Regions from separate parts of the Bradyrhizobium genosp. A genome, predicted to be linked through region 3. Evidence: predicted binding sites of a transcription regulator. Region 3 holds the regulator's gene; each other region holds the start of a gene.
The links. The regulator PhoB, encoded in region 3, activates phosphate uptake and scavenging genes when phosphate is short. The targets are predictions, from matches to a motif close to TGTCATNNANCTGTCAT.
Positions count from the first base shown of each region.

Region 1: a site for PhoB is predicted at 2,194-2,210, ahead of ACP2YP_RS02230 (DUF2794 domain-containing protein). Genes of this name have one in related genera too.
Region 2: a site for PhoB is predicted at 1,641-1,657, ahead of ACP2YP_RS24225 (OprO/OprP family phosphate-selective porin). Genes of this name have one in related genera too.

Region 1 is NZ_CP188196.1:480,608-483,882, reverse strand. Features, by position in the region: gene ACP2YP_RS02240 (Bax inhibitor-1/YccA family protein) at 86-877, shown strand; gene ACP2YP_RS02235 (N-acetyltransferase family protein) at 1,105-1,635, shown strand; gene ACP2YP_RS02230 (DUF2794 domain-containing protein) at 1,758-2,129, opposite strand; gene ACP2YP_RS02225 (DUF1223 domain-containing protein) at 2,731-3,275, opposite strand, start outside.
Region 2 is NZ_CP188196.1:5,186,733-5,190,007, reverse strand. Features, by position in the region: gene ACP2YP_RS24225 (OprO/OprP family phosphate-selective porin) at 1-1,577, opposite strand, end outside; gene ACP2YP_RS24220 (DegQ family serine endoprotease) at 1,893-3,275, shown strand, end outside.
Region 3 is NZ_CP188196.1:8,124,585-8,127,859, reverse strand. Features, by position in the region: gene pstB (phosphate ABC transporter ATP-binding protein PstB) at 1-208, shown strand, start outside; gene phoU (phosphate signaling complex protein PhoU) at 220-936, shown strand; gene phoB (phosphate regulon transcriptional regulator PhoB) at 974-1,681, shown strand; gene ACP2YP_RS38110 (GcrA family cell cycle regulator) at 1,917-2,429, opposite strand; gene ACP2YP_RS38105 (aspartate aminotransferase family protein) at 2,882-3,275, shown strand, end outside.

The sequences.
Region 1 (3,275 bases), 740 kb from region 3:
AGACATCGGTATCCGAGATAGAATTTGACGAACCGGCGGCATGGCAACCCTCGTGCCGGACCGGGCAACCAACGGGAATTCGACCATGTCGGACCTAGACCGCAATTACGCTTCTCCTTTCGGCCGGGCCGCCGGGCGTGTTGACGCCGCGACGGTCGACGCCGGTCTGCGCGCCTACATGCTGCGCATCTACAATTACATGAGCATTGGCCTGGCTATCACCGGCCTGGCCGCGCTCGGCGTTTACATGGCTGCCGTGACTGACGTTCCGACCGCGGAAGCGGTCCGCGTCGGCAAGCTGTTCCTGACGCCGTTCGGCTACGCGATGTTCGTGAGCCCGCTGAAATATCTGTTCATGCTGGCGCCGCTCGCCATGGTGTTCGTGATCTCGGCCGGCATCAACCGTCTCGCCCCTTCGACCGCCCAGATCCTGTTCTGGGTGTTCTCGGCGCTGATGGGCATCTCGCTGTCCTCGATCTTCCTGGTGTACACGCACACCTCGATCGTGCGGGTGTTCTTCATCACCGCGGCCACCTTCGGCGCGCTGAGCCTCTACGGCTACACCACCAAGCGTGACATGAGCGGCATGGGCTCGTTTCTGTTCATGGGCCTGATCGGTATCATCATCGCGAGCCTGGTGAACCTGTTCCTGGCCAGCACCGCGCTGCAGTTCATCGTCTCGGTGGTCGGCGTGCTGGTGTTCGCGGGCCTCACCGCCTGGGACACCCAGCGGCTGAAGAACGACTACATCTACGGCTACGCGTCGGCCGGCGGTGACATCGCCGAGCGTGCGGCGATCTCGGGTGCGCTGTCGCTGTACCTGAACTTCATCAACCTGTTCACGCTGCTGCTGCAGCTTCTCGGCCAGCGCGACTAAGCGCCAGACCGGAGAGAACGGACACGAACCCCGGCCGTGAGGCCGGGGTTTTTGTTTGGCACTGGTGTCTCCTCACACTCCGTCATTGCGAGCGAAGCGAAGCAATCCAGACTGCCTCCACGGGGATAGCCTGGATTGCTTCGTCGCAAGGGCTCCTCGCAATGACGGAGTATGTGGAAGCATCGTTGCCTCTTCCAGCCGCCGCGCGAAGCCTCTAATCTTCCCCCATGTCCGCACCCGAAATCAGGCCCGCCCTTGAGGCCGACCTCCCCGCCATCACCTCCATCTATCAGCAGGCCGTCCGCGAGGGCACCGCGACGTTCGAGATCGAGCCGCCCGACCTCGCCGAGATGACGCGCCGCTACCGCGCGCTGGTCGACGGCGGCTATCCCTATTTCGTCGCCATGCTCGACGGCCGCGTCGGCGGCTACGCCTATGCCGGCGCCTACCGGCCCCGCCCGGCCTATCGCTTCACGGTCGAGAACTCGATCTATCTCGATCCCGCCTTCCACCGCCGCGGCATCGGCTCGCTGCTGCTGGAGCGGCTGATCACCGAATGCGAGGCACGCGGCTTCCGCCAGATGATCGCGGTGATTGGCGATTCCGCCAATGCCGGCTCGATCGGCGTGCACAGCCGGCGCGGCTTCAAGATGATCGGCACGCATCCGAATGTCGGCCTGAAATTCGGCCGCTGGCTGGATACGGTGATGATGCAGCGCGACCTCGGCGAGGGCGCGAGCACGGTGCCGGGGACGTAACTGCACTCGTCATTCCGGGGCGCGCGAGCGCGAGCCCGGAATCCATTGAACGGCACAGACGGTGGATGAATGGATTCCGGGCTCGCGACTTCGTCGCGCCCCGGAATGACGAACGATGGTTGCTACACCACCGCCAGTTTCCGGTCGATCACCAGCAGCACGCTGTCGAGCTCGTGGCCGCGGCGCAGGATCAGGCCGGTCGCCGAGATCACGCTGTACATGCCTTGCTTGCGGGCCAGCCGCGGATCTTTCTCGATGCGGTAGATCGGCACTTCGGAGGCGCGACGATAGACCGAGAACACCGCGCGGTCCTTCAGAAAGTCGATGGCATAGTCGCGCCACGCGCCGTCGGCGACCATGCGGCCATAGAGGTTGAGAATTCGGTTCAGCTCGAGCCGGTTGAACGTCACCCGGCTCAGTTGGGCATTCGCAGCGGCGGGGCGCGCCACTGCGCGCTGCTCGCTCGGATCGGCATCCTCCGGCGTCAAACTCATGCAGCGCCTCCTGTCGCATCGGCACGACCCGCCTCCGCGAAGACCGTCCCCGGAGCCGCGGATCATGACAATTGCATGATTGCGCCAACTGTTCCCCGCCGCAAGAGGCTCTTGGAGTGCCCCCGAAGGAACCGCGGTTCACCTCGCCAACGGGTTGCGAATCATGACACATGCAACGGTGGAACTTCTCAGCGACAAACCGTCACGGGATCGTTAGCAGGAATCACAGGATCGCCGCTTTTCCGCCAACCGCCCGCCGCCCTGCACTGCGAAAAGACCTGTGTGCGTTGACCCGGTCCTTTCGGTTCCGGATTCCTCAGCCCCCAGCCCCCCGGGGTCGAACAGGATCGGGTCTGTACGCACGACAAGGAGGGCCAACGCAAGTTGGTCCTTTTTTGTTTGTGTCGGGGTGTTGCTGCCGCGGCGAACTTCTCTCCGAACATTCGCGCGAAATATTCCCTCTGCTCATTCTGAAGAGTCGCGAACCGGCGTCCCGAAGGATCGAGGCCCCGACGCAGCAGCGCGGGCCTGCATGGTTCGAGACGCGCGCAAGGGCGCGCTCCTCACCATGAGGAGATAGAGCGAGCGTACTGTTAGAGAATCAGTGCAGCGACGTGTACGCCGCACCCAGCATCGCACCCGGCTTCTCGCGGCTGCCGTCCTGGATATAAACCACCGCGCCGTCGACGCCATCGCGAGAGGTGAGGTTCTCGAGCGGTACCGTCCAGCTTTCCGGATGTCCGTTCCAGTCACCGACCTTGAGCAGATTGCGCACGACGTTGTGGTAGGTGATCTGCTGTCCGCGATTCTCGCCGCGGCTGATTTCGATCGGCACCGATTTCGCAATCGAGCAGATCCAGACCTCGCCATGCGAGATCGCCGGCTCCTTGCTCGCCGCGACCGACACGTTGATCTGCTTACCCGCGAGCGACATCGTCACCGGCACGCTCATCACGCCCGTGCCCGTGTCCGTCTTGCCGATTGCGTTTTCGATGCCGGACCGGTCGCTGCCGATGACATGCACGGCGCCATTGACCACGACCTGCGGCGTGTAAACCTCGCGGTCACCGCGCATGCGTGAATAGGCGCGCTGCCGCGCCGAGAAACGTGAATCTGCCAGCGTGTCCTTCCAGCCGAGATAATCCC
Region 2 (3,275 bases), 2.9 Mb from region 3:
CCCGTATTCGCGAATGCCGCCGGCGGCAGCGTCTGTTTGGAGACGTTGCCGTGCAGATAGTCGAGCATGAAGCGGACATTCCCGTTGACATACCAGTTCAGCGCCAGCGTGTAGACCGTCTGCCGTCCGCCAGCGATGCCCGTGGCAGTCGTAAGCTTGTCGTTGAGATCGACCGTGGAGAACCGGCCCGCGATCTCCCAGGCACCCCAACCGCCGCCGTCCAGCGAGAACGGATGCGCCGGCTTGACGCCGTTATAGGCGGCATTGGCTGCATTGTAGGTGTGGGTTTCACCCGTCAGCACGTAGCCGGCTTGGGCATAGCCGCCCTGGAATTGCACGCTCGGCGCCCCGATCGGCGGCAGGCCGGTGTTCGCACTGCGATCGACATTGTACCAGAAATATTCGCCCTGGAGGATCAGCGGTCCATAGGTCGCCGCCGCTTCGGCGCTGTAGACCTGAACACCGGAGGCGTTGGCGATTGCGGCCGTCGTCGCCAGCACGGTCGGGTCGATCCGCAGCTCGGGCCGGTCGCTGAGCGTCACCGTCTGGACGCGCGTGCCCGCCGTCGAAAGACTGCGCGCCGGTTGGATCAGCCACTGCGCGTCGGCGCCGAGATGGATCGAGTAGTCGTTGCCGCTGACGACCTGGCCGGCGACGCGGGCAACCGCGCCGTACTGTTCGGTGCTGCTCGGCACCGCAGTGCCTTCCTCGTGGGCCGTACCCGTGGTCGGACCAGTCACGTAAGCGCCCGCCCAGAACACGTCATTCCACCAGCGCGCACCGGCGGCGGAGCGGAAGTCGCCGGCCGCGATATTGGTCGCGATGACGCCCGACGAGGCGCGCTCCATGAACATGATGTCGTTGGAGCTCGTGGCCTCGTCGAGGGTGTAGGGCAGGTCCATGATGCCGGCTTCGATCGCCATCTTGCCGCCGAATGGCTTCAGCCCGGTGTAGCTGAGGTAGGCGTTCTCGATTCCGGACGTGCCACCGCCCGGGAGTGAGCCGGCTGCAGCGCCGCCAAAGCCGTCCGACGAGCCGCCGAAATCGTAGATCAGCGCGAAATTCCAATCGTTGAAGAACTTGCCGACGACGCCGATGCGTGCGCGGCGGACGTTCTCGCCGCTGTCGAGCTTCTGCGGCGAGGTTGACGCCGAGTTGGGGCGATAGTCGTAGCCGCCGACATCCCAATGCACGCGGCTGGTGATGGCGACGCAGTTGGCCTGATCCGCGGTGCAGATCGTCGGCCGGTTGTTCGGCATCGTTACGATCACGCCGGACAACGGCGGCGCGCCTTTGACTGGATACGCTGCGTTGGCGTTGGCGACGACCGCCTTCGCCTCGGAGCGTGCTTCGGCTTTCGCTTCAGCCTTTGCTTCTGCCCTGGTCTTCGCCGTGGCCGCCGTGTTCGCTGCGGTCTGGTTCTGCAGCTTGTCGAGCTTCTGCTCCATCATCTTCAGCTGCTGCTTGAGGAGAGCGATCTCCTGGTCGCTATTGCTTGCCGATTGTGCATGCGCCCCCGACGCCGCAAACGTGCCGGCGATACCCAGCGTTGCAGCTATGAATGTTTTCCTGGTCACGTCGTCCACTCCGTTTGCCGACCAACTTCCCCAAGTCGCAACGGGAGAGCCTAAGAATGATCCATGACCGTCCCGCGACAGCGCGCCACGGCTGCGATGGTTCCTACTGATGTAATTTCGTCGCAGCCGAATCCGTCTCCGCACAGCATGCAGGATGATGCGCGTCATGCCAATGAGCGGCGCCCGCAAATTGTCATTTTGTACGCGGGGCTTGCGTTCGGGCCACACCTGACAGAGGTCGAATATTGCCCCCTCGCGCCCTTCTATTGAGGGGCGAACGCGCCTATATTCCGGCGTCTTTTCCGAGAGGTAGGAATGTTTCGATCGATCTGGACCGCCGTCATCACGGCAATGTGCATGGCCTTCGCAGGTAATGTCGATCCGGCCTCGGCGCAGGACCGTCGCGTCCCGTCGTCGCCGGCCGAACTGCGGCTGTCCTATGCGCCGATTGTGCAGCGGGTGCAGCCGGCGGTCGTCAACGTCTATGCCGCCAAGGTGGTCCAGAACCGCAATCCGCTGCTGGATGACCCGATCTTCCGGCGTTTCTTCGGCGTACCGGGCCAGCAGCAGGAGCAGGTGCAGCGGTCGCTGGGTTCGGGGGTGATCGTCGATTCCTCCGGGCTCGTCGTCACCAACGTCCATGTCATCGAGGGCGCCGACCAGATGAAGGTGTCGCTGTCGGACAAGCGCGAGTTCGAGGCCGAGATCGTGCTGAAGGACTCCCGCAGCGATCTCGCGGTGCTGCGCCTGAAGGACACCAAGGAAAAGTTTCCGGCGCTCGAATTCACCAATTCGGATGAGCTGATGGTCGGCGACGTCGTCATGGCGATCGGCAACCCCTTCGGCGTCGGCCAGACCGTGACCCACGGCATCATCTCGGCGCTCGCGCGCACGCAAGTCGGCATCACCGACTACCAGTTCTTCATCCAGACCGACGCCGCGATCAATCCAGGCAATTCCGGCGGCGCGCTGGTCGACATGAACGGCCGGCTCGCCGGCATCAACACCGCGATCTACTCGCGCTCCGGCGGCTCGCAAGGCATCGGCTTTGCGATTCCCGCCAACATGGTGCGCGTCGTCGTTGCCTCCGCCAAGAGCGGCGGCACGGCGGTGAAGCGGCCATGGCTCGGTGCGAAGCTGCAGGCGGTGACGCCGGAGATCGCCGAGAGCCTCGGCTTGCGTTCGCCGACCGGCGCGCTGGTCGCGAGCGTCGTTCCCAACGGTCCTGCGGCAAAGGCCGGGTTGAAATCATCCGACCTCATCACCGGGATCGACGGCCAGGCCGTGGACGATCCCAACGCGTTCGACTACCGCTTTGCCACCCGTCCGCTCGGCGGCACGGCGCAGATCGACGCGCAGCGCGGCGGCAGGCCGCTCAAGCTGGCGATCGCGCTCGAGACCGCGCCGGATACCGGCCGCAATGAGCTCGTCCTCACCGCGCGCTCGCCGTTCCAGGGCGCGAAGGTCTCGACCATCACGCCGGCGCTTGCCGACGAGCTGCATCTCGACGCCGACACCGAGGGCGTCGTGATCACCGATCTCGGCGGCGACAGCGCGGCGGCGAGCGTCGGCTTCCAGAAGGGCGACATCATTCTGGCGGTCAACAACCAGAAGATCGGCAGGACCGGCGACCTCGAAAAGGCGGCGGGCACAAGCCAGCGGCTCTGGCGCATCACGCTGGTGCGCGGCGGCCAACAG
Region 3 (3,275 bases):
TGCGAAGGTCGAGGAGCTGATCCAGGAGCTGTCCGAGAACTACACGATCGCGATCGTGACCCACAACATGCAGCAGGCGGCCCGCGTCTCCGACAAGACCGCCTTCATGTATCTCGGCGAGCTGATCGAGTTCGACGACACCAGCAAGATCTTCACGTCGCCGACCGACCGACGCACGCAGGATTACATTACCGGCCGGTTCGGCTGAGGAGACTGGATATGGGTTCTGAACATACCGCAAAGGCCTTCGACACCGACCTCCAGGAGCTCACCCGGTCGGTGGCGGAAATGGGCGGCCTCGCCGAGCGCATGATCGTCGATTCCGTCGACGCGCTGATCCGCCGCGACGTCGCGCTCGGCCAGCGCGTCGTCGCCACCGACGCCGACATCGACGCCCTCCAGAAGAAGATTGAGGAGCACGCCGTGCTCACCATCGCCCGCCGCCAGCCGATGGCGGTGGACTTGCGCGAAATCGTCGGCGCCATGCGGGTCGCGACCGATCTCGAGCGCATCGGCGACCTCGCCAAGAACATGGGCAAGCGCGTCGCGGCGCTGGAGACGGATTTCCATCCGCTGAAACTGTTCCGCGGCCTCGAGCACATGACCGACCTCGTGCAGCAGCAGGTCAAGTCGGTGCTGGACGCCTATGCGGCGCATGACCTGCCGGCGGCGATGGCGGTGTGGAAGGGCGACGAGGAAGTCGACGCCATCTGCACCTCGCTGTTCCGCGAGCTCCTCACCTATATGATGGAGGATCCGCGCAACATCTCGTTCTGCATCCATCTGATGTTCTGCGCCAAGAACATCGAGCGGATCGGCGACCACGCCACCAACATTGCCGAGACCGTGTTCTACATGATCGAAGGCCAGGCCATCACCGACAAGCGACCGAAGGGCGACATGACGACGTTCGCCGCGCCGGTCCCGAACACCTGATTTCACGATACCTGAACACGCAAGGAGCCACGACACCATGGGCGCACGCATTATGGTGGTTGAAGACGAGGAAGCTCTGACCGAGCTGCTTCGCTACAACCTCGAAGGCGACGGCTATGACGTCGAGACGGTGATGCGCGGCGACGACGCCGACACCCGCCTCAAGGAGCACATCCCCGATCTGATCGTGCTCGACTGGATGCTGCCGGGACTATCAGGCATCGAGCTGTGCCGGCGGCTTCGTGCGCGGTCCGACACCAAGCAGCTGCCGATCATCATGCTCACCGCGCGCGGCGAGGAGAGCGAGCGGGTGCGGGGCCTTGCGACTGGCGCCGACGATTACATCGTCAAGCCGTTCTCGGTGCCTGAGCTCCTGGCGCGCGTGAAAGGTCTGCTCCGGCGCGCAAGCCCCGAGCGGCTCGCTACCGTGTTGGCTTTCGGCGACATCGAGCTCGACCGCGAAAAGCGCCGCGTGGCGCGCTCCGGCCGGCCGATCGATCTCGGCCCGACAGAATATCGCCTGCTGGAGTTCTTCCTGGAGCACCCCGGCCGCGTGTTCTCGCGCGAGCAGCTGCTCGATAGCGTCTGGGGCCGCGACATCTATATCGACGAGCGCACCGTCGACGTGCATATCGGTCGCCTGCGCAAGCTGCTCAATCTCGGTCGCGAGCAGGACCCGATCCGCACCGTCCGCGGCGCGGGGTATGCGCTCGATGATCGCTTTGCAAAGGCCGAGCAGACGTAGGGCTGGCAGTTTGATTTGAGCTGCGGCCACAGACTCCAATGTCGTCCCGGCCTAGTTGCGCAATTGCGCGCGGGGGGCCGGGACCCATAGCCACAGGTGGACGTGGTGGGCGGGACTTGGAGTGACCCCTTAGCGCAGAAATTGCGTTCTCGGAGAATGGGTCCCGGCCCCCGTGCGCAATTGCGCACTAGGCCGGGACGACACCAAACTTTGTTGACTCGTCGCGCGCTGAACCTCAGCGCGGGCTCGGCTTCGCCGGCGCACGCCGGCGATCCGCTGCCGGCTGATACGCCACCCGCGAGTGCTGGGCGCAATAGGGCAGCCCGGAGAGCGCCTTGCCGCCGCAGAAGAAGAAATCCGGGCTCGAGGGATCGCCGACCGGCCAGTGGCAGGTCGCCTCGTTCAATTCGAGCAGCGACAGCCGCTGGCTCATCGGCACCACGTTGTCGTAGGTGACCGGCTCGGCCTCGACCTCGACCTCGAAGGCCTGCGCCAGCGCGGTATTGCCGCGTGCCATAGGCCTGCTCACCCGCATCATGTGCTGCGCTGGGCGCGCCTTGCGCGGCCGCGGAGCTGCCGAAGACGGACTCTTGGCGCGGCCGGAGAGGCCAAGCCTGTGCACCTTGCCGATCACGGCATTGCGGGTGACATTACCGAGCTCTGCCGCGATCTGGCTGGCCGAAAGTCCGGCCTCCCAGAGCTTTTTCAGTTGCTCGACGCGATCATCCGACCAGGTCAAAACCGTCATTGCACCCTTTCCTTCGCCGGCGCCTGCCATCCTGGGGCCGCACGACGAATGCCTAAGCCTCGAAAAACCCGTGCCGTCAGAATCCCTTAAGGCTCGCCGGGCGCAATGAGACGCCCGAACGTTTACGCCGGTACATGAGGACTTAGAGGATCAGAACCGCTGCACGAGATGTCGTATCTGACAAGCCAAACGCTACAATATGGCGTGACTCACGCGCAAGAGTCCGCCGACTCGCTTCCACATGTTCCGTGGCCAAAACCCCGCAAATCTGGCACCGCAAGACTACGGAATCAGCATTTCGTGGGGCTTTCCGGGCGGCATTGACACCCGTGGTGCCAAGCATAAGATAGTCGTGCGTGCCGCCCTTAAAAGGCGGCACGTTTCGTTTTCCGGACCAATGATGCGCTGCGCAACGCACGTTCAGGCCGTCCGAAACATCCAAAGAGATCATCATGGCTAACAGCGCAGCACCGCATTTGCTCCCCGTTTTCGCCAGGGCCGACATTGGTTTTGAGCGTGGTGAAGGCGTCTGGTTGATCGCAACCAATGGCGATCGCTATCTCGATTTCACGTCGGGCGTGGCGGTGAACGCGCTCGGCCATGCCCATCCCGCGCTGGTCAAGGCGCTGCAGGAGCAGGCGACCAAGCTCTGGCACATGTCGAACCTGTTCCAGAGTCCGGACGGCGAGAAGCTCGCGAACCGGCTCTGCAACGAGAGTTTTGCCGACTTCGTATTCTTCTGCAATTCCGGCGCCGAAGCGCTGGAGGGTGTGATCAAGCTGGTCCGCCATCATCACTTCTCCAAGGGTCATCCGGAGCGCTACCGCATCATCACCTTCGAAGGCG